One region of the Clostridioides sp. GD02367 genome, then DNA from elsewhere that is predicted to be linked to it. Evidence: riboswitches for the same ligand, from Rfam matches in the RefSeq annotation. Region 1 holds a riboswitch; each other region holds the start of a gene.
The links. A riboswitch is a leader RNA that binds a small molecule or an ion and turns the genes downstream of it on or off. The one in region 1 is predicted to bind lysine.
Positions count from the first base shown of each region.

Region 2: it holds a riboswitch for lysine, as region 1 does, so the genes downstream of both, Q3223_RS16200 (Na+/H+ antiporter NhaC family protein) here and Q3223_RS13990 (aspartate-semialdehyde dehydrogenase) in region 1, are expected to answer to the same signal.
Region 3: it holds a riboswitch for lysine, as region 1 does, so the genes downstream of both, Q3223_RS01600 (YfcC family protein) here and Q3223_RS13990 (aspartate-semialdehyde dehydrogenase) in region 1, are expected to answer to the same signal.
Region 4: it holds a riboswitch for lysine, as region 1 does, so the genes downstream of both, Q3223_RS04180 (aspartate kinase) here and Q3223_RS13990 (aspartate-semialdehyde dehydrogenase) in region 1, are expected to answer to the same signal.

Region 1 covers NZ_JBJODK010000010.1:125,514-130,673, forward strand. The annotation lists gene dapD (2,3,4,5-tetrahydropyridine-2,6-dicarboxylate N-acetyltransferase) at 1-368, opposite strand, end outside; gene dapB (4-hydroxy-tetrahydrodipicolinate reductase) at 557-1,306, opposite strand; gene dapA (4-hydroxy-tetrahydrodipicolinate synthase) at 1,373-2,260, opposite strand; gene Q3223_RS13990 (aspartate-semialdehyde dehydrogenase) at 2,377-3,378, opposite strand; lysine riboswitch at 3,556-3,729, opposite strand; gene dapA (4-hydroxy-tetrahydrodipicolinate synthase) at 3,807-4,688, opposite strand; gene Q3223_RS14000 (L-serine ammonia-lyase) at 5,011-5,160, shown strand, end outside.
Region 2 covers NZ_JBJODK010000014.1:71,216-76,375, forward strand. The annotation lists gene gcvPA (aminomethyl-transferring glycine dehydrogenase subunit GcvPA) at 1-770, opposite strand, end outside; glycine riboswitch at 980-1,084, opposite strand; tRNA gene Q3223_RS16195 (tRNA-Leu) at 1,604-1,684, opposite strand; gene Q3223_RS16200 (Na+/H+ antiporter NhaC family protein) at 1,794-3,524, opposite strand; lysine riboswitch at 3,662-3,838, opposite strand; gene Q3223_RS16205 (lipoate--protein ligase) at 4,097-5,083, shown strand.
Region 3 covers NZ_JBJODK010000001.1:387,082-392,241, reverse strand. The annotation lists gene Q3223_RS01610 (macrolide family glycosyltransferase) at 1-570, shown strand, start outside; gene Q3223_RS01605 (DUF3139 domain-containing protein) at 863-1,264, shown strand; lysine riboswitch at 1,579-1,758, shown strand; gene Q3223_RS01600 (YfcC family protein) at 1,905-3,296, shown strand; gene Q3223_RS01595 (M20 family metallopeptidase) at 3,310-4,497, shown strand; gene Q3223_RS01590 (glycerate kinase) at 4,593-5,160, shown strand, end outside.
Region 4 covers NZ_JBJODK010000003.1:33,355-38,514, forward strand. The annotation lists gene Q3223_RS04170 (hypothetical protein) at 201-1,901, shown strand; gene Q3223_RS04175 (hypothetical protein) at 2,072-2,689, shown strand; lysine riboswitch at 2,800-2,968, shown strand; gene Q3223_RS04180 (aspartate kinase) at 3,050-4,243, shown strand; gene lysA (diaminopimelate decarboxylase) at 4,261-5,160, shown strand, end outside.

The sequences.
Region 1 (5,160 bases):
GCTCCTATATTTATAACAGCTCCCATCATTACAACAGCATTTTTTTCTATAGTAACCATGTCTCTTATTATTGCACCTGGCTCGATTCTTGCATGTTCACTTAAAGTATTTTTTAGAGGAATAGCAGAATTTCTTCTATCGTATTCTACATGAGTATCTATTATATCTTTACCATGTTTATCTAATACTTCCATTATATCTTCATAGTCACCTATAAATATATAAGAACCATTGCATCCAAATACTTTAAATTTATCAGTTGATTGGAAATGTAAAGAGTTAGTATTTACATATACCTTAACAGGTGTTTTCTTTTTAACTTCTTTTATATATCTTGCTATTTCATAAGCATCGTTTAAATTTACCATTTGTTAATTCTCCTTGTATTTCATTATATTTCTTTTATTATATACTTATTTATCAATTTTAGTATATACTTACTTTTCATTATTTACATTTATTTTACAGATTTTTTATCATATAAGCATAGTATCAAATAAATTTATCTATTGTATATATTTGAGTTAAACTGTGTGTCCTCATTATATTATTGTTATTATCCTAACATGCTGTCCATATTATAAAATCCTGGTTTTTGTTTAACTAAGTATTTAGCAGCAGCTATAGAACCACTTGCAAAGATACCACGAGATTGGGCTTGATGGCTTATTGTAAGGACTTCATTATCTCCTGCAAATAGAGCATCATGTTCACCAACAATATTTCCACCTCTTATAGCATGAATACCAACTTCGTTTGGTTGTCTTTTTGCGCTACGACCATATCTACCATAATTATTTTCAACATTTGGTAAAACCTCTTTTATAGCGTTAGCAATCATAACAGCTGTGCCACTTGGGGCATCTACTTTTCTGTTGTGATGTTTTTCTATTATTTCTATATCAAATCCTTCTAATAATTTAGCTGCATCTTTAACTAATTTCACTAATACATTTACACCAAGAGACATATTATATGATTGGAATACAGGAATAACTTTAGCCGCTTCATGTATTTTGTTCATTTCTTCATCATTATATCCAGTAGTAGCAATTACTAAAGGTGTCTTAGTCTTTAAAACATAAGATAAGATATTATCTAAATTAGAGTGATGAGAAAAATCTATAACTACATCAACTTCTTCAACTATAGTGCTCATGTCTTCGTAGATTTTAAGGTCACCTTCACAACTATCCATACCTCTAGCTGCAACACAAACCAATTCTAATTCACTATCTTCTCTTATAGTATCGGCTAAAATCTTACCCATTTTTCCATCATAACCAGTTGCTATAACTTTTAACATAATTTCCTCCTATGATTAAGGGCTAACTTTTGACCAAACCTATTTTTTACCATGCATCAATTTTTACTATGCATTAACTTTTAGTCCAAAGTTAACTAATTCTTTCTTTAATACTTCTAAATTTGCTGGGTCCATTTCTGCTAGAGGTAATCTTAAATCTCCAACATTGAATCCTAGTAAATTCATTGCAGTCTTAACTGGTATAGGATTTACTTCTATAAATAAAGCTGCTATTAGAGCATCCATACCAAGTTGTAATTTTCTAGAACCTTCTATATCGCCTTCAAAGAATTTGGCTACTAAATCGTGAGTTTCTTGAGGGCAAACATTAGCAAGTACTGATATAACTCCTTGACCTCCTAAAGATAATAAAGGAAGTATAGTATCATCATTACCAGAGTAGATAGCAAAATCATCTGGAACTAAACTAGCTATTTCTGCAACCTGTCCTAGGTCTCCACTAGCTTCTTTTACAGCAACTATATTATCTATTTTAGCAAGTTCAACTATAAGGCTAGGACTTATATTTACACAAGTTCTTCCAGGGACATTGTAAAGTATAATTGGAAGTTTGACACTGTTAGCTATTGTTTCAAAATGACGTTTAAGTCCAGCTTTATTAGCTTTATTGTAATAAGGAGTTATGATTAATAGAGCATCTACTCCTAATTTTTCAGCTTCTTGGCTTAGATTAACTGAGTGCATAGTATCATTAGAACCACTTCCAGCTATAACAGGAACTCTTTTATTAACTTTTTCTACAACATACTTAATAGTAGCAAGTTGTTCTTCATCAGTCATAGTATTAGCTTCACCAGTAGTACCACAAGATACTATAGCATCAGTACCATTAGCTATCTGGTATTCAACCAATTCGCCTAATTTGTCAAAATCAACTTTGTTATCCTTTGTAAATGGTGTAACTAGAGCAACAGCAGAACCTTTAAATATCATATAAAATCAATCCCCTCTTTTTTATTTTTGTGTTTTATATTACAGTTACTTCTAATGCTTGTTTTTATATTATTATTAATATTTTACAAAATTATATATTTATACAAGTTTGTATATTATACTAAATCGTATGATAAAGCCATTTCAGCTATTTGAATTGCATTAGTTGCAGCACCTTTTCTGATATTGTCAGCTACAACCCAAAGATTTACACCATTGTCAACACTGAAGTCTCTTCTTATTCTTCCAACAAATACTTCATCTCTATTGTCAAATTCTACAGCAGTTGGATATTCATTATTAGCAGGATTATCAACTACTACAACCCCTGGAGCTTCTTCAAGTGTTTTTACCAAGTCTTCTAATTCAAATGGATTGTTAAATTCAACGTTTATAGATTCACTATGACCATTTCTCACTGGAACTCTTACAGTAGTTGCAGTTATTTTTAAGTCGTAATTATTAAGTATTTTCATAGTTTCATTTACCATTTTCATTTCTTCCTTAGTATATCCATTTTCAGTAAATGAATCTATATGAGGAAGACAATTGTAAGATATTTGGTGAGGGTAGAATCCAGTAGGATTACCATTCATCCCTTTCTCTAAATCTTCAACACCTTTAACACCAGAACCAGATACAGCTTGGTAAGTAGAGTATACTACTCTCTTAATTTTGTACTTATCATCAAGTGGCTTAAGAGGAACCATAGCTTGTATAGTAGAGCAGTTAGGATTAGCTATTATGCCCTTGTGTTCTTTTATTGCTTCAGGATTTACTTCAGGAACTACTAAAGGAACATCTGGGTCCATTCTCCAGTGACTAGAATTATCCACTACTAAGATTCCATTTGATGCTGCTATTGGAGCATACTTTTCACTAATACTTCCTCCAGCAGAGAATAGTGCTATTTGTATACCTCTATCAGTAAATGAAGTTTCCTTTAATTCTTCTACTATATATTCTTTACCACAAAATATTACTTTAGAACCAGCTGATTTAGAAGAAGAGAATAAAAATAGATTTTCTATTGGAAAATTTCTTTCTTCTAATACTTTTAAAAATGTTCTACCTACCATTCCAGTAGCACCAACTATCGCTACGTTTACTTTTTTCATATAAATTCACCCCAATTTTAAATTATTAAAACATTATTTTATTTGATTTTAGTTATACAAGTAAGATATGTTAATATTTTTTTATATCCAAAAACTTTAATATTATATTAACAACTTTAATTATATACAAAAAACGTACAAAGGTATACTTTGTACGTCTAATTTATCACTCAAAGTAAACCCTGTAGCTCATCACTTATAATATAAGTGACAGTATTACACATGTTATGTGTAATCCCAGAAAATATAATTGCAAGAAATATTTTCTTCGGCTGTAAATCCTTTTTCCAATCATTAACACCTGCCAGCTACTATTGGATACTCTTAGTTACAGCTACCTCTACCCTAGGTTAATAGGATATTAAAATTTGATTATTCTAATAATAATACATATTTAAGAAAAAATCAACTTATTTATATAAATATTGCTAAAATTTAAATCCAAAATTTGTCAATTCTTGTTTTAATACATTAAGATTAGTTTCTTCCATTTCAGCTAGAGGAAGTCTTAAATCTCCAACATTAAAACCTAAAATATTCATGGCAGTTTTAACTGGCACTGGATTTACTTCTATAAATAAGGCAGCAATTAAAGCATCCATATCAAGTTGTAATTTTTTTGAGCCTTCAATATCACCTTTAAAGAATTTAGTTACTAAGTCATGTGTCTCCTTAGGGCAAATGTTAGCAAGCACAGAGATAACACCACTTCCACCTAATGATAATAGTGGTAATATAGTGTCATCATTACCGGAGTATATAGCAAAGTCTTCAGGTACTAATTTAGCTATTTCTGCAACTTGAGCTAAATCTCCACTTGCTTCCTTTACAGCAACTATATTATCTATTTTAGCAAGTTCAGCCACAACAGATGGCTTTATATTTACTTTAGTTCTTCCAGGTACATTGTATAAAATAATTGGTAACTTAACGCTATTTGCTATTGTTTCAAAGTGAAGTTTAAGACCTTTTTCATTAGTCTTATTATAGTAAGGAGTTATTATTAAAAGTCCATCAACTCCTAATTTTTCAGCTTCTTGACTCATATGAACAGACAACATAGTATTGTTTGAACCAGTACCTGCAATGACAGGTATTCTTTTGTTAACTTTTTCAACTGTATATTTTATTACAGCAAAAATTTCAGATTCACTCATAGTAGTTGCCTCACCTGTTGTTCCACAAACAACTAGTGCATCTGTATCATTCTCAATGTGGTATTCGATTAATTCACCTAATTTTTCGAAGTTGACATTATTATCCTCTGTGAATGGGGTAACTAAAGCAACAGCAGAACCTTTAAATAACATATAATCAAATCTCCTTTTTTATCTAAATTTAATTTTTTAAGTACAATAATAATTATAGTACAAATTAATTAATTTTAATAGGTATAGTTAATATCTTAACTGTTTAAATAAGATATTTATATTATATTAATATTAGAAAAATTTGAAATAAATGTTTTATTCTCAAAATATGCATATTAATTTAATAAAATATACCAAAATGGAAATAAAAAATAAATTTTATGCGAATTTAATAACTAATAATTAATATATTTAGGTTATAATAAATATGTGCGTAAAATCTAATAATAAGTAATAATACCGTAAATTTAGGAGGAATAATATGGATACTTTAAAGGAACTTTTTAAAATAGGAAGTGGGCCTTCAAGTTCTCATACTATGGGACCACAAAGAGCAGCAGAAAGATTTAAAAATGAAAATCCAGATGCAGAAAGTTTTAGAGCAATATTATATGGTAGTTTGGCAGCCACA
Region 2 (5,160 bases), on a different contig from region 1:
AAGCCTCCTTCAATTGGAGATATATGTTCATTTATTTCATGGCCATACAGAGGTAGAGCTGCTTCAAATCTCAAAGTATCTCTACAGCCTAAACCAGCAGGACATATGTCTTCTCCTCCAGCCTTTAAAACTTCATTCCAAATTATTTCTGTATGTTCGCTTTTACAATATATCTCAAATCCATCTTCTCCAGTATATCCTGTTCTTGAAACTAAACAAGTTAAACCACATATTTTTGTTGATGGAATTGACTTATAAAATTTTATTGATTTTAAATCTATATCTATGATTTTTTGAAGAATTTCTTCTGCTTTAGGCCCTTGAACTGCTAGTTGACTAACTTCATTAGAAACATTTTTTATATCTACATGGTATCCTTCACTTTGTTTTATTATCCATGCTACATCTTTATCTATATTCCCTGCATTTATTACTAATAAATAATCTTCTTCACCAAATTTATATATTAATAAATCGTCAACTACTCCTCCATTTTCATAACACATAGGTGTATATATAATGTCATTTATCTTTAATGTGCTTATATCATTTGTAACTAAATTTTGTATAAATTTTTCTGAATCTGCACCTTTTATTTGTACCTCTCCCATATGAGATACATCAAATATACCTGCACTTTTTCTAACCATTTCATGCTCTTTATTTATTCCTTCATATTCTAAAGGCATTTCCCAGCCAGCAAATTCAACAAGTTTTGCTCCAAGCTCTTTGTGTATATTATACAAAGGTACTCTTTTCAATTCATTCATATATAACCCTCCCTATAAATTTAGACCCACTATATTTAAGTAATTTCGATATTATGTCCTGTACTTTTTCATAAAAAAAAGATATATCAGCATAGAAAATAATCCTAGCCTATATATCCCTGTTTGTATACCTGAAAGATTTAATAATTTAATATTATTTTGCTTCTTCGGTGACTTATAGTCTATTAACCTAAGTCTCTCCAGAGTCCCATCAATTAGCGATATATTTGCCTGAAAGTTTCTCTAAGAATTGGCATTTCTTAAATTGCTTCTTCGGCGCCTTTTTATATAAAGATCTCTCTCGCTAATCTCATTTGGAAATATTTATTTTCATTTTTATTGTATGAATATTTCAATTAAATGTCAACACATTATATTTATTTTTTTTTATGTATTAATTTTTTTGTTAAGTTTTTATTATCAATTATACTACTTTTATAATATTAACTTTTATACATATATGTTATATATTAATGTAAAATAATATATTTATTTAATTTATTACTAGCATGTCATATAAAACACTAAAAGTAAAGTTATATTGTAATTTACTATATTATGTTAAAGATATATTTATACATGCAATAGAATCGTTTGCAAATTTATCTTTGTGAAAAATAAGATTTTATCTTATTGACAAATATCTAAGAATTTATATGTAATTGTAATTTTAAACAACAAAAAAAGCACTCAATGTGCTTTTATATTTATTAATAAAATATCCTTAGAAATATATTCATATTATATTTGATTTATCAAAAAATAAAAACGGGATAGCCCACTCCGAAAGCCAGCAATCCCAGTTTTTTTCAGCACAACTAAGTACTGTAGAGTGCGGATGAAGGGAGTCGAACCCCCACGCCAATGGCGCTAGATCCTAAGTCTAGTGCGTCTGCCAATTCCGCCACATCCGCTTATCACTCTTTTATTTTACTATATTTCGCTATTATTTTCAATAACTTTTTAAAATTATCTAAAAACTAACAAAAGAATGATAATAAAAGGTTAAATTTATTTATATCTTTATTCTGCAAGTTCTATCTCTGCTTCATCAACTCTCTTACCAATTATTTGAATACCAACAAATACAGCAGCTATAGCTACTGGTAATACTATATATATTGGCAATCCTAATCCAGCTGGTATATATCCAAATACAATAGTGATTACTGCTGTAAATATAGCATATGGCATTTGAGTATTAACATGGTCTATATGATTACAACCAGCTCCCATCGAAGAAAGTATTGTTGTATCTGAAATCGGAGAACAGTGGTCTCCAAATATTGCACCTGTTAAGACTGCACTTGTACTCACTATTACATAAGACATATCAGGATTTAATGAGTAAGCTAGTGGTATTGCTAGTGGCATAAGTATACCCATTGTTCCATAAGCTGTTCCAGTAGCAAAAGATATTATTGCTCCTAAACCAAATATTAAACTTGGCAATAAGAATGGAGGTAGTGAACCTGATAATAAGTGTATCAAAAATTTAGCTGTACCTAATTCTTTTATTACTGAACTTAATGACCATGCAAGTATTAATATTACACCAGTTATTACTAAACTTTTCATCCCATCTATCCAAACATCAATTGCTTCTGACACTGTAAAAATCTTCTTAACTACAGCCATTATAATAGCAACTAAACTTGCAACAAGTGCAGATTGGAATAATGCTCTAGATGCATCAGATGCACTAAATGCTTCTTTTATTGCTCCAAAAGAATATGGTGAATTTGTAAATAGTTGTATTAGAGCTTTATCTTCACCACCCATTATAGACGTATATCCACTATAATAGAATGATGCCAAAGCAACTATTATTAATGTTCCTATTGGGATTATAGCATTCCACACACTCAATTTTACTCCATTTTTTGGTGCTAAATCATCTAATTCTTCTACACCTTCATCAAGGTCTGTACCAACTTTTCTACTTCTAGATTTTATTTCTGCTTTTTTCATTGGCCCAAATTCTTTTAATAATAATGCTGATATTACAATAAATGCTAATATTAATATATTATAAAATCTAAATGGTATTGTATTTAAAAATATACCAAATGCATCAACATCTACACTTATACTTTCAAAAGCATCATGTATCAAACCAACTTCAAGACCTATCCATGTAGATATTATAGCTAATCCAGCAACTGGTGCTGCTGTAGCATCTATTATAAAGGCTAATTTTTCTCTTGATATTTTCATTTTATCTGCAACAGGTCTCATCATAGGACCTACTATTAATGAATTTGCATAATCATCAAAGAATACCAAAAGACCTAAAAACCATGTTATAATTTGTGTACCTTTCGCTGATTTCGCTCTTTTGGCAAGTGCCTCAGCTATAGCCTTAGCTCCTCCCATCTTTGCAACAAGATTTATAACCCCTCCAATTGCTAGAACTTGTAGTATTATCCCTGCATTCCACGGGTCTGATAACGATACCAAAGCTCTATCCACTAAGTCTAAAAATGCTTGTATGAATGTAGCAAACACATTTATACCACTAGCTTTAATTATAAAACTCCCAGAAAGAATCCCTATAAGTAAAGAAATTATTACGTTTTTAGTTATAAATGCAAGTATTATAGCAACTAATGGTGGTATTAAAGTTAAGATTCCAAATTTTTCTGCATTAGCTAGTGCGATAGTGTCTATATCTTCCTCTGCAAAAACCATTACTGTTGACATTATAAACATAATTGTCGTCAGAAAAATAATATTAATTTTTTTGTTTCTCATATAAATCTCCCTCTCTTTTTTAGTTTTGTGAATTATACAGGGTATTTGATAAAACTAAAAAAGCCTTAAGTGCTAAACACTCAAGGCTTGAAAATTACAATACATCAACAGTATTAAAATAAATATAATATAATTCCTTAAATGATAGCTCACCACAAATAAACCTGTGACAGTTGTACATATTTTCTATGTACCCCCAGCAATATAATCTTAAAGCATCGATTATAAAACTTCGGCAATATCTCCTTTCCTAATAAATCTTTGTGCTTAACTCATTATTAGTACTGATAGATTATTGCGCCTCTACCCTTCTATTCACTTTTTTAAGTATATTTTGAGTATATATTATTTATTTAAACTTTGCAAGTTAGTTTTTAAAATTCCTTTTTATTTTTTACATAAAATCCCAAACTTTTCTAATTATGTTTAATATACACTTCTATTAATATAAGATTGTCTTCTTTTTTAAATCTTCTAATTTAAAGGACTTTTTACATTATTGTCGAATTATAAAATTAATTGTACTAAGAATAACAAAAAAATTTTATCAATTATATGGAGGAATTACTTTAATGTTACTAATTTACAATGAAAAGACAAACCCTTACTTCAATTTAGCGATGGAAGAATATCTTCTAAAAAATTTTGACGAAGACTTATTTATTTTATGGAGGAATGAACCTTCTATAATTGTTGGAAAAAATCAAAATACACTTTCAGAAATAAATTTAGAATATATAAAAGAAAATTCTATACCTGTTGTTAGGAGACAATCTGGTGGTGGAGCTGTATTTCATGATTTAGGAAATATAAATTTTACATTCATAGCCTGCAATAATAATAGCTTTAGTGATTTCAGAAGATTCACTCAACCAATAATAGACTTACTTAAAACATTAGATGTAAACGCTGAATTTTCTGGAAGAAATGACCTTCTTATAGATGGTAAGAAGTTTTCTGGAAATGCTCAATACAACTACAAAAATAAGGTGATGCATCATGGTACACTGTTATTTTCATCTGAGATAAATGACCTTTCAAAAGCTCTAAAGGTAAAACCTATAAAATTTGAAGGAAAGGGCATAAAGTCTGTAAAATCTCGTGTAACTAATATAAGTGAACATCTACAATCTAAAATGGATATACTAGAATTTAAGGACGCAATAATGAATTATCTCTCTAAAACTAACACTGATAATACTAATTATTATTTAAGTGATTATGACATAGAACAAATAGAAAAACTTACTAAGTCAAAATATGAAACTTGGGATTGGAACTTTGGTAATTCACCAAAATATACCCTTTCAAATGAGTTAAAATATTCTGGTGGAAACGTTGAGTTTAATCTAAATGTTGATAAGGGAATAATAACTACTATAAAATTTTTTGGAGACTTTTTTGGAAAACGTGATGTTTCATTTGTGGAAGATAAACTTGCTGGAACGAAACATGAAGAGAATGCTTTAAGGAATGTTTTAGATTCCATTGAAATAAATGATTATTTCTTAGGAGCTGACACTGATATTCTAATTTCTGGAATCTTAGGTGTTAAATAGAAATATTAAAAATTTTAAAATATTTATAAAATTATGTTTACATATGTAAAAAATCATGATAATATTTATAACATAAT
Region 3 (5,160 bases), on a different contig from region 1:
AGTAAATATTCTTTTGTAGGGCCATCAGTATCAAAGTTGATTGTTAAGCCTAAAGATAAAAAGAGAAAACTTATATATATTTCACTTGGTACGATTAATAATAAAAATGTTAATTTTTATGAAAACTGTATAAAAGCATTTAAAGATTGTGATGTTGATATAATTATGTCTGTTGGTAGAGATACTGACATTAAAAGTTTAGGGAATATACCAAATAACTTTGAAGTTAAAAATAGTGTTGAACAGATTGCTATACTTCAAGAAGCTGATGTGTTTATCACTCATTGTGGTATGAATAGTGTAAATGAAAGTTTATATTATGGGGTACCTATGGTCTTATTTCCACAACATTCAGAGCAGAGAATGGTAGCTAATAGAGTTGCTTATTTAGGTGCAGGACTGATGTTAAAAGAAAATAGGTCAAAAAATATTAAAGATACTGTATTTAAAGTTATGAATGATAATGGATACAAAGAAGAGGCAATTAAACTATCAAAAAGCTTTTATAATGCAGGTGGTTCAAATAAGGCAGCTGATGTAATATTACAGCTTATAAAGTCATATTGCTGAATATATAAATTTAGAAGCTAATATGATACTTATTATGTTAATTGAAATATTGCAATAGATATTCTAAAACAAATACTTGTGAAATTTTTATAATAATGAAATAAAACTACATGGAAAGTAGGAAATATATATACTACTTAATAAAAATACTGACAGTAGGGCCTTTTAACCTACCAGTTAGGGCATGTATATTGATACTAAATACGAGGGATGTTATATTCTAATAGAAAAATATAACATCTTTTTTTAATGAATTATAATAGTTTTAAATAATAAAAGAAGGGGAATTAGCATGAGAAAATATAGAATTATTTTAGTAGTATTAATTATAGGTATTGTAGGTATAGCAGGAAGTGTTGTATATAATAACTATTTCAAACCATGGAAGGAGGCTGAGATATATATCAATAAATATATGGTAAAGCAAGGTATTTCGGAAGATGATATAAAGAGTATTACAAAAGAAAAAGCAAAGAAAGCAAGCTATAATGGAATACTGTATAGAGTAAATTATAAAGATGATTCACAATATGAATATCAATATTTTTATAGTGATGATTATTATGCCCTATATGTAAATAAAGTTATGTTACAAATTTATAATGTAGAAAACAATAAGCTTCTAAAAAGTAATGAAGAATTAAAAAGTATTAAGTATCCACCAATTTATCTTAAAAAAGAATTGAATAAATAGTTGAGGATACAATAGAATGATTTCTTATGGTAATCAATTATTAATAAACATCTAATAAAAATATCCAAAGATTCACTTAATAGAGAAAGTATAATTTGTTACATATAAAAACATATATCTTCAGACTTTAAAAAATTAGATATAAAAATATACTACATTCTTTGAATGTATGTGCAGATATAAAGTTTATTGGTGTGGAAAATAAAATTTAATTCTAAGTATATTATATTGAAAATATTTACAATCTCGACATATTATGCTACAATTATTTACAATAAATAAAATTTAATAAGCATTACCTCATCTAATAAAAAGATTGAGGTAGAGGTTGCATTTACTAAGATTAGTATTGAAGAGGTTGGAAACCAATGAAGCAATATAAAAGGAGTAAGTGCCGAAGTGCTAGTGTCCAAAGCTAGTGCTGGGACTGTATTTAATAGGTACAGTACTGTCATCAAATTCATCCCGAATTTTGATGGAGAGCTATCTTAGATAAGATAAAGGGAAGATGTAGGTATATTGTATTTAGCACATTTAGCTCAACATGTATCCATGTTGAGCTTTTTTACATCTATACAAAATAGGATAGAAAAGGGATGCAATAATAAAATATTTTAATTTAAAAGTGGGGAGAATAAAAATGAGCAGTTTAAAAAAGAAGAGGTTTACTATGCCGCAGACACTTACTATAATATTCTTATTAATAGTAGTAATGGCAGTTCTTACTTGGATAGTACCAAGTGGAAATTTTGAAAGGGTAGATATAGACGGAAGGTCAGTTGTTGTAGCTGGAACTTATGAAAAAGCACCATCAAATCCACAAGGTATTACTGATGTATTTTCAGCTCCTATAAATGGATTTATAGATGCAGCTGAAGTAGTTGGATTTGTTTTAATAGTTGGAGGGGCTTTTGGAATAGTTAATAAAACAGGTGCAATAGAAGCCATTATAGCACACACTGTAAATAAAATGAAGAAGTTTCAATTTTTAATAATACCTATATCTATGATTTTATTTGGTCTTGGTGGTACAACTTTTGGAATGAGTGAAGAAACATTACCTTTTTATATGATATTTATTCCACTTATGACCAGCATGGGATATGATTCATTAACCGCGGTGGCAACAGTATTTATAGGGGCAACAGCTGGATTTGGAGCGGCGACTACTAATCCTTTCTCTGTAGGAATAGCACAGGCATTGTCACAAATAGCACCAGGTTCTGGAATAGAGTTTAGAGTTGTTATGTTTATAATATATATGGCTATATCTATAGCATTTGTTATGATGTATGCTAATAAAGTAAAAAAAGACCCTAAAAAGTCTTTAGTACATGATATATCACTGAATCAAGAATCAATGGTTAATAGTGATACAAACATAAAAGAATTTACAAAAAGAGAAGCCATTGTAATAGCAATTTTCGTAATAGGTATGGGAATTATGATATTTGGTGTTTTAAAATTAGGATGGTATATAGCTGAAATTGCAATGATATTTACAGCCATAGGTATAATATCTGGAATAGCATCAGGGCTTAAGCAAGATGAAATAGTTAATTCATTTATAAGTGGAGCTGGAGATTTAATGACAGCAGGATTATGTATAGCATTTGCACGTGGAATCGTAATAATAGCAGAAAATGGATTTATAATAGATACAATTTTAAATTCTGCGGCAAATTTATTAAATGGATTACCAAAAACTATATTTATAAACTTAACTTTCTTAATAGAAGGATTAATAGCATTTTTAATACCATCAGCATCAGGGCTTGCATCACTTACAATACCTGTACTTGCACCACTTGGAGACTTAGTAGATGTATCTAGACAAATGATAGTTACAGCTTATCAATTTGGGATAGGTGTAACTAACTTAATAACACCTACATCAGGTGTTTTAATGGGAGCACTAGCAGTAGCTAATATCCCTTGGTCAAAGTGGGTTAGATTCATAGTTCCTCTAATGGTAGTATTAACAATTCTTGTAATGGTATTTTTGACAGTAGGATTATATCTAGGATTCTAATAGGAGGTAAGTTATGATAGAGAATATAAAGAAAAGAGCTTATGAGATAGAGAATGAACTTGGAAAAGAAATTGAAGAAGTATGCGATTTTATATTCAACAACCCAGAGCTAGGAGATGAAGAATATATATCATCAAAATATTTAGTAGAGAAAATGAAGGAATATGGATTTGACACAACTTATCCATACTGTAATATGGATACTGCTTTTAGAGCAGAGCTAGGAGATAGTGATAGTCCTACTATAGCGTTTTTAGCTGAGTATGATGCACTTCCTGGATATGGAGAAGATAAAGAGCCAGGTCATGCTTGTGGTCATAACTGGATTGCAGCATCTACACTAGGAGCTTGTATAGTATTAAGCAAGTTAAAAGAAAGTTTTAAAGGAAAAATTGTATTAATAGGAACACCAGCTGAAGAAACAACAGGAGGAAAATGTGACTTAGTTAAAGCAGGAGCTTTTGATGATATTGATGTAAGCTATCAGATGCATATAGAAGCTTTTAATAATATAAACTGCAAAGCTTTAGCAATAGACTCATTAGAGTTTAGCTTTGAAGGTGTATCAGCACATGCGGCTAGTCATCCTCATATGGGAGTTAATGCATTGGATGCAGTACAACTTACTTTTGCTGGAATAAATGCTCTAAGACAACATGTAAAATCAGATGTTAGAATACATGGTATAGTTTCAAATGGAGGAGAAGCTCCAAATATAGTTCCAGAAAAAGCTGCTTGTAAGTTTTTTGTAAGAGCTGCTGAAAGAAGTTATTTAGATGAAGTTACTAAAAAAGTTATAAACTGTGCAAAAGGTGCAGAGTTAATGACAGGAGCTAAGCTATCTTATAGATATTTTGAAAATTCTTTTGACAATATAATAAATAATAAAGTACTTCAAAATATAACAAAAAATAATTTGATTGAAGCAGGTATAACAGATATACTAGAGGGAAAAGATGGACCAGTGGGTTCTACAGATATAGGTAATGTAAGTCAAGTTTGCCCTACTATGTATACAGAAATAGCTTTAGATATAAATCCAATGGTATATGTTCACGAAAAAGAATTTCTAAATTATGCAAATTCTACAGAAGCTTATGATAAACTTCATAAAGCAGTAAAGGCAATGGTGGGTTGTGCATTAGAAATTTATTTAGAAGATGGACTACTTGATGAGATTAAGAAAAATCACATAAATTAATTTAAAAATAAAACAAAGAGGTATTACTTGAAAATCGGTAATACCTCTTTTATTAATATTATAAAATCGTATATTAAAATAAGGAGTAGATAAATATGAAAATATTAATCTCTATAGATTCCTTTAAGGGGAGTTTATCCTCAATTGAAGCAGCAAATGCAATCAAAAAAGGGATATTAAAAGTTGAAAAAAATGCAAAAGTAAAGATACTACCACTTGCTGACGGTGGTGAAGGAACAGTAGATGCTTTAGTTCAAGGAATGAATGGGACAAAAGAAACTATAGAAGTTACTGGGCCAATAATTAAGAAAGTAAATGCGACATATGGATTATTAAAAGATACGAATACTGCAATAATAGAAATTGCTCAAGCATCAGGATTGACATTAGTCCCAACTGAACTTAGAAATCCTTTATACACTACAACTTATGGTGTTGGAGAAATAATAAAGGAAGCTATAAATAAGGGCTGTAGAAATTTTATAGTAGGATTAGGTGGAAGTGCTACCAATGATGCAGGAGTAGGTATGCTTCAAGCTTTAGGGTTTGAGTTTTATGATAAGAATAATAAATTAGTAGATTTAGGTGGAAAAGTTTTAAATAAAATAAGACACATAAAAATAGATAATAGACTAAAAGAATTAGATGAATGTAACTTTAAAA
Region 4 (5,160 bases), on a different contig from region 1:
CTTTCTTCAGTTTTTAAATTTTAGTGATTATCTGTATTTTTACAGTATTTTTGGGGTATATAGATAAGATATAATTGAATAAAATATCTATATAAATGTATAAAGATATCTTAACACATAAATAAATATGATAAATATTTATTTTTTGTAAATATATGGATATAATAGTAATAATAACATTTTGTAGAGAGGAGTATTAAATGAAACGATATCTTAAAACATATGGAGTTGCAATAATAATTGTAGCAATTTATGCATTTATTAAATTACCTGTACTTAGATTAGATTTCACATCTTTATTTTCAGTAGGAATAATTTTCTTTGTTGTGGCAGGAATACTAGATATGATGTTAGATAGAAATGAAAGAACATCTAAACTTGCTAAATATAATTTTTCAATAGCAATAGCTTTACTTGTGTATATTGTAGTTGTACCTTTTATAACTTCTACACCTGTATTTCATGCAAAGGCATATAAAGAATTATTAGGAAAAGTAACTGAAAGTAAATTTACTGACGACATTAGTCCTGTCAGTGTAAATGACATTCGTCTTGTAGATGAAGATATGGCCATGAAATTGGGAGATAAAAAGCTTGGAGAAGTTCCAGCTATAGGTAGTGTGTCAAAATTAGGAAAATTCCATATACAAAATGTGGATGGAGAATTGTACTGGGTTGCACCTCTTGTTCATAGAGACATAATTAAGTGGGTAACATCTTTAAGTGGTTCAAGTGGTTATGTAAAAGTATCTGCAAGTAACCCTCAAGATGTTCAATTAGTTCAAGAAATAGATGGAAAACCAATAAAGATAGTATATCAACCAGAAGCTTACTTGCATCAAGATTTACAGAGACATTTATACATACATGGTGTGGTAAATGTTGGTATGACAGATTTTACCCTTGAAATAAATGATGAAGGGAAACCTTATTGGGTTGTAAGTTTATATGAGCATAAAATTGGTTATGGAGGAGCAAATGCTACAGGAATAGCTACTGTTGATGCAGAAACTGGAAAAATAAATGTTTACAATGTTAAAAATACACCTAAATGGGTGGATAGAATCCAGCCACAAGAATTTATAACAGACCAGATTAAAGACTGGGGAGTTTATGTTAATGGATTTTTAAATTCTGTTATATCAGAAAAAGGAGTACTAGTGCCAACAGAAGGAACATCATTAGTTTATGGAAATGATAATAGGTCTTATTGGTATACAGGTATAACATCTTCAGGAGGAGATGAATCTACAATTGGATTTATGTTAGTTGACTCTAGAACAAAAGAAGCTAAATTATATAAGCAACCAGGAGCTACTGAGACAGCTGCAATGAAATCAGCTGAAGGTAATGTTCAAGAAAAGAATTATGAAGCAACATTCCCTGTAATGTATAATATATTAGGTCAACCAACATATGTATCATCGTTAAAAGATAAGGCTGGTCTTGTAAAGAGAGTTGCATTTGTATCTGTTGAAGATTATAATGTGCTTGGTTTAGGTGAAGATAAAAACGAAGCATTGAGAAACTATAAAGATTCATTAGAATCTAAGGGTAATGATTTAAAACTGGATAATGATTTAAAAGATGAAGTCATAGAAGGTACAGTGACAAGAATAAGTCCAGATGTACGAGGTGGAAATACTAATTATTATGTGACTTTAGATTCAAATAAAGAGATAATATTCAAAGCTACTTCAAAAGTATCTAGTGAATTGCCATTGACTCAAGTTGGAGATAAAGTCAAAATATCATATTCAAAAGAATTATCTGGTGTAATTGAAATGTCAGAATTTGATAACCTAAATATTGCAAACTTTGAAGATAAAAAAGCAAAAGAGGGAACAGGAACTGACGAAAATACAAACTCTCAAGGTTCTGAGAATCAAGATAATGTATAGTTTAACTTAAAAAAATCGAAAATAGTATTTAATATATTAATAGCTAGTTTTTATAAAATTTATTTTTATAAAAACTAGCTATTTTATTTTAATTCTTTGTAAATTTAATGTCATAAAATTAATATAATATTAGTACAACTTTGCAAATAATACTTCAAGGAGAATGTACTATGACTAATATGGAAAAAGAGATATTGCTTTTAATTAGCAGGGTTAGATGTGTTACAGAAGCTCAATTTAGAAAAATTTATGGAGACCAAAAGAGATATAATAAAAAAAACTTTAAAAAAACCTTGAGAAAAATGTGTAGTGAGTATACACTTAAAAAATATCCTTGTGATGTAGATTATTATAATTACAAAGACCTCTCATACGTATACTATTTGAATGGTAGTAAACTTTTTAAGGGAGATGATTTAATAAAGGCTCTAGTAGGGTCAGAATTAGTTGTTAGAATCAATACTGCAGGTTGTGATGTAAAAAGATTCTACCGAAATGTTAGTGTGGATGATATGAAATATGATTTATTTATTGAATATACAGACCAATTTGGTAATATAAAACAGGTTCTAGTAGATGTTGATTTAAATAATGAAATAGATATTTCTAAATATGAAAATCTTTCTAGAAAGATAGATAAATCTACAATTCCATTTTTTAAAGTGCCAAACGTTTTGGTAGTTACACCAGATAATCTATCTGAATTAAATGATTTAGAGAGATATGATAGTGAGTATAGTATAAATTTTATAGATTTAGGATTAAATAAACTATTTAATTGTATATAACCTAATTTTAAAAAAGAGAATTATAGATTTGCCACATTTTGTAAAATAATTGTTGCAATATTATATAGAATGTGATAAAACTATATTAATAAATTAATTAAAAATAATGAGCCTAGGGTAGAGGTAGCTATATTCAATAGTATTCAATAGGAGCTGGTAAGTGTTGATGATTGATGAAAGGGTCTATAGCCGAAGAAAATTTGTTGACGGATGGATTTTCTGGACTTATGCAGAATATGTATAAGGCTGTCACTTTTAAAGTGATGAGCTACAAGGTTACTTGGTCTATGAGATTTACACGTCCAAAGTATACCTTTGGGCGTTTTTATTTATCAAAATTTAACTTGAGGGGGAAAAAGCATGAGTATAATTGTTCAAAAATATGGTGGAAGTTCGGTGGCAGATACTGATAAAATAAAATCAATTGCAGAAAACATAATAGAACGAAGAAAAGAAAATCCACAAATGGTAATAGTTGTGTCTGCCATGGGTAAATCCACTGATGAATATATAAAGTTGGCTAAAGAATTGAGTAATGAACCTAGTAAAAGAGAATTGGATGCTTTGATGTCTACTGGAGAAATGATTTCAGCTTCTTTATTATCAATAGCATTAAATGCACTTGGATGTAAGGCTGTAAGTTATAATGCTTATCAGCTAAATATAAAAACAAGTGGTCTTCATGGGAAGTCTCAAATTGATGATATAAATGTAAATAGAATTAAAAATAGTTTAGATGAAGGAAATGTCGTAATAGTAACTGGATTTCAAGGAATCAATGAAGATGGTGATGTAACTACTCTTGGGAGAGGTGGTTCAGACACATCTGCTGTGGCTCTTGCAGTTAAATTAAATGGGAAATGTGAGATATATACAGATGTTGATGGAATCTATTTTACAGACCCAAGAAAATATTCAAAGGCTAGTAAACTTGATGAGATTGAATATGAAGAAATGCTTGAGTTAGCAAGTTTAGGAGCACAAGTAATGCATTCAAGAAGTATAGAACTTGCACAAAAATATGGTGTTGAAATTTATGTTGGACGTACATGTGGTACAGTAAAAGGAACATATATAAGAGGGGGAAAAGATATGAAATTAGAGGATAAAGTAATAACAGGATTAGCTACTAGTGATGACGATAGCTCTATAACAATCAAAGATTTTAAAGCAGAAAATATATCTAGTTTATTTGAAGATATAGCAACTATAGGGATAAGTGTAGATATGATAAGTCAGACTGCACCTATCTTAGATAAAATAAGTGTATCATTTACAGTTCCAAAAGAAGAATTAGGAGAATGTAAGAAGATAGTATCTAAGTACACAGATGAAGAACATGTAGTGGTTGATAATAATATCACTAAATTCTCTTTGGTAGGTCTTGGCATGAAAAATACTTCTGGAGTTGCTGCTAAGGTATTTAAGATATTCAATGAAAATGGTATAATGATAAAACTTATAACTACATCAGAAATTCGTATAACATGTGCTATAAATTCTGATGATAAGCAAATAGCTATAGAAAAAATAGCAGAAGTATTTAATATATAAAATTTGGGGAGGATATTATGAAACTTCATGGAACTATGACTGTAAATGATAATGAATTATATATTGGAGGAGTGAGTTGTTTAGAGCTTAGTGAAAAATATCAAACTCCACTTTATGTATTTGATGAAGCTTTGGTAAGACAAAACTGTAGAGAATATGTAGAATATTTTAAAGCCAAAGATGGAAAAAACAAGGTTGCTTATGCAGGTAAAGCTTTTTTACCTATTTATATGTGTAATCTTATAAATGAAGAACAAATGTGCCTAGATGTAGTTTCAGGAGGCGAATTATATACAGCCTACAAATCAAATTTCCCTATGGAAAAAGTTTTCTTCCATGGAAATAATAAGACTAAAGAAGAAATAAATATGGGATTAGATTTAGGTGTAGGTAAGTTTGTAGTAGACAATTTTTATGAATTGGATTTGATTGAAAAGTTATGTGAAGAAAAAGGTAAAGTTCAAGAAATATATTTTAGAATAACACCTGGAATAGAGGCTCATACACACGATTATATAAAAACTGGACAGATAGATTCTAAATTTGGATTTGCCTTAGTGAATGGAGATTTATTTAGAGCAATAGAGAAATTGAGTGAATACAAGAATATAAGACTTGTGGGTCTTCATGCTCATATAGGCTCACAAATATTTGATGTAGAGCCATACATAGATACAGTGGACATAATGATGAACTTAGTAAAAGAGATAAAAGAAAAATTCAATATACAGTTAACAGAAATTGACTTAGGTGGAGGTGTAGGGGTTTATTACAGTAAAGAAGATAAGCCTAAGACTATAAAAGAATTCTGTGAGACTATAATTGCTAAAGCGGAAAGTTCATGTAAAGAGCTTGGGATAGAAGTACCTATATTGGTAATAGAACCAGGAAGATCAATAGTTGCAAATGCAGGAAGC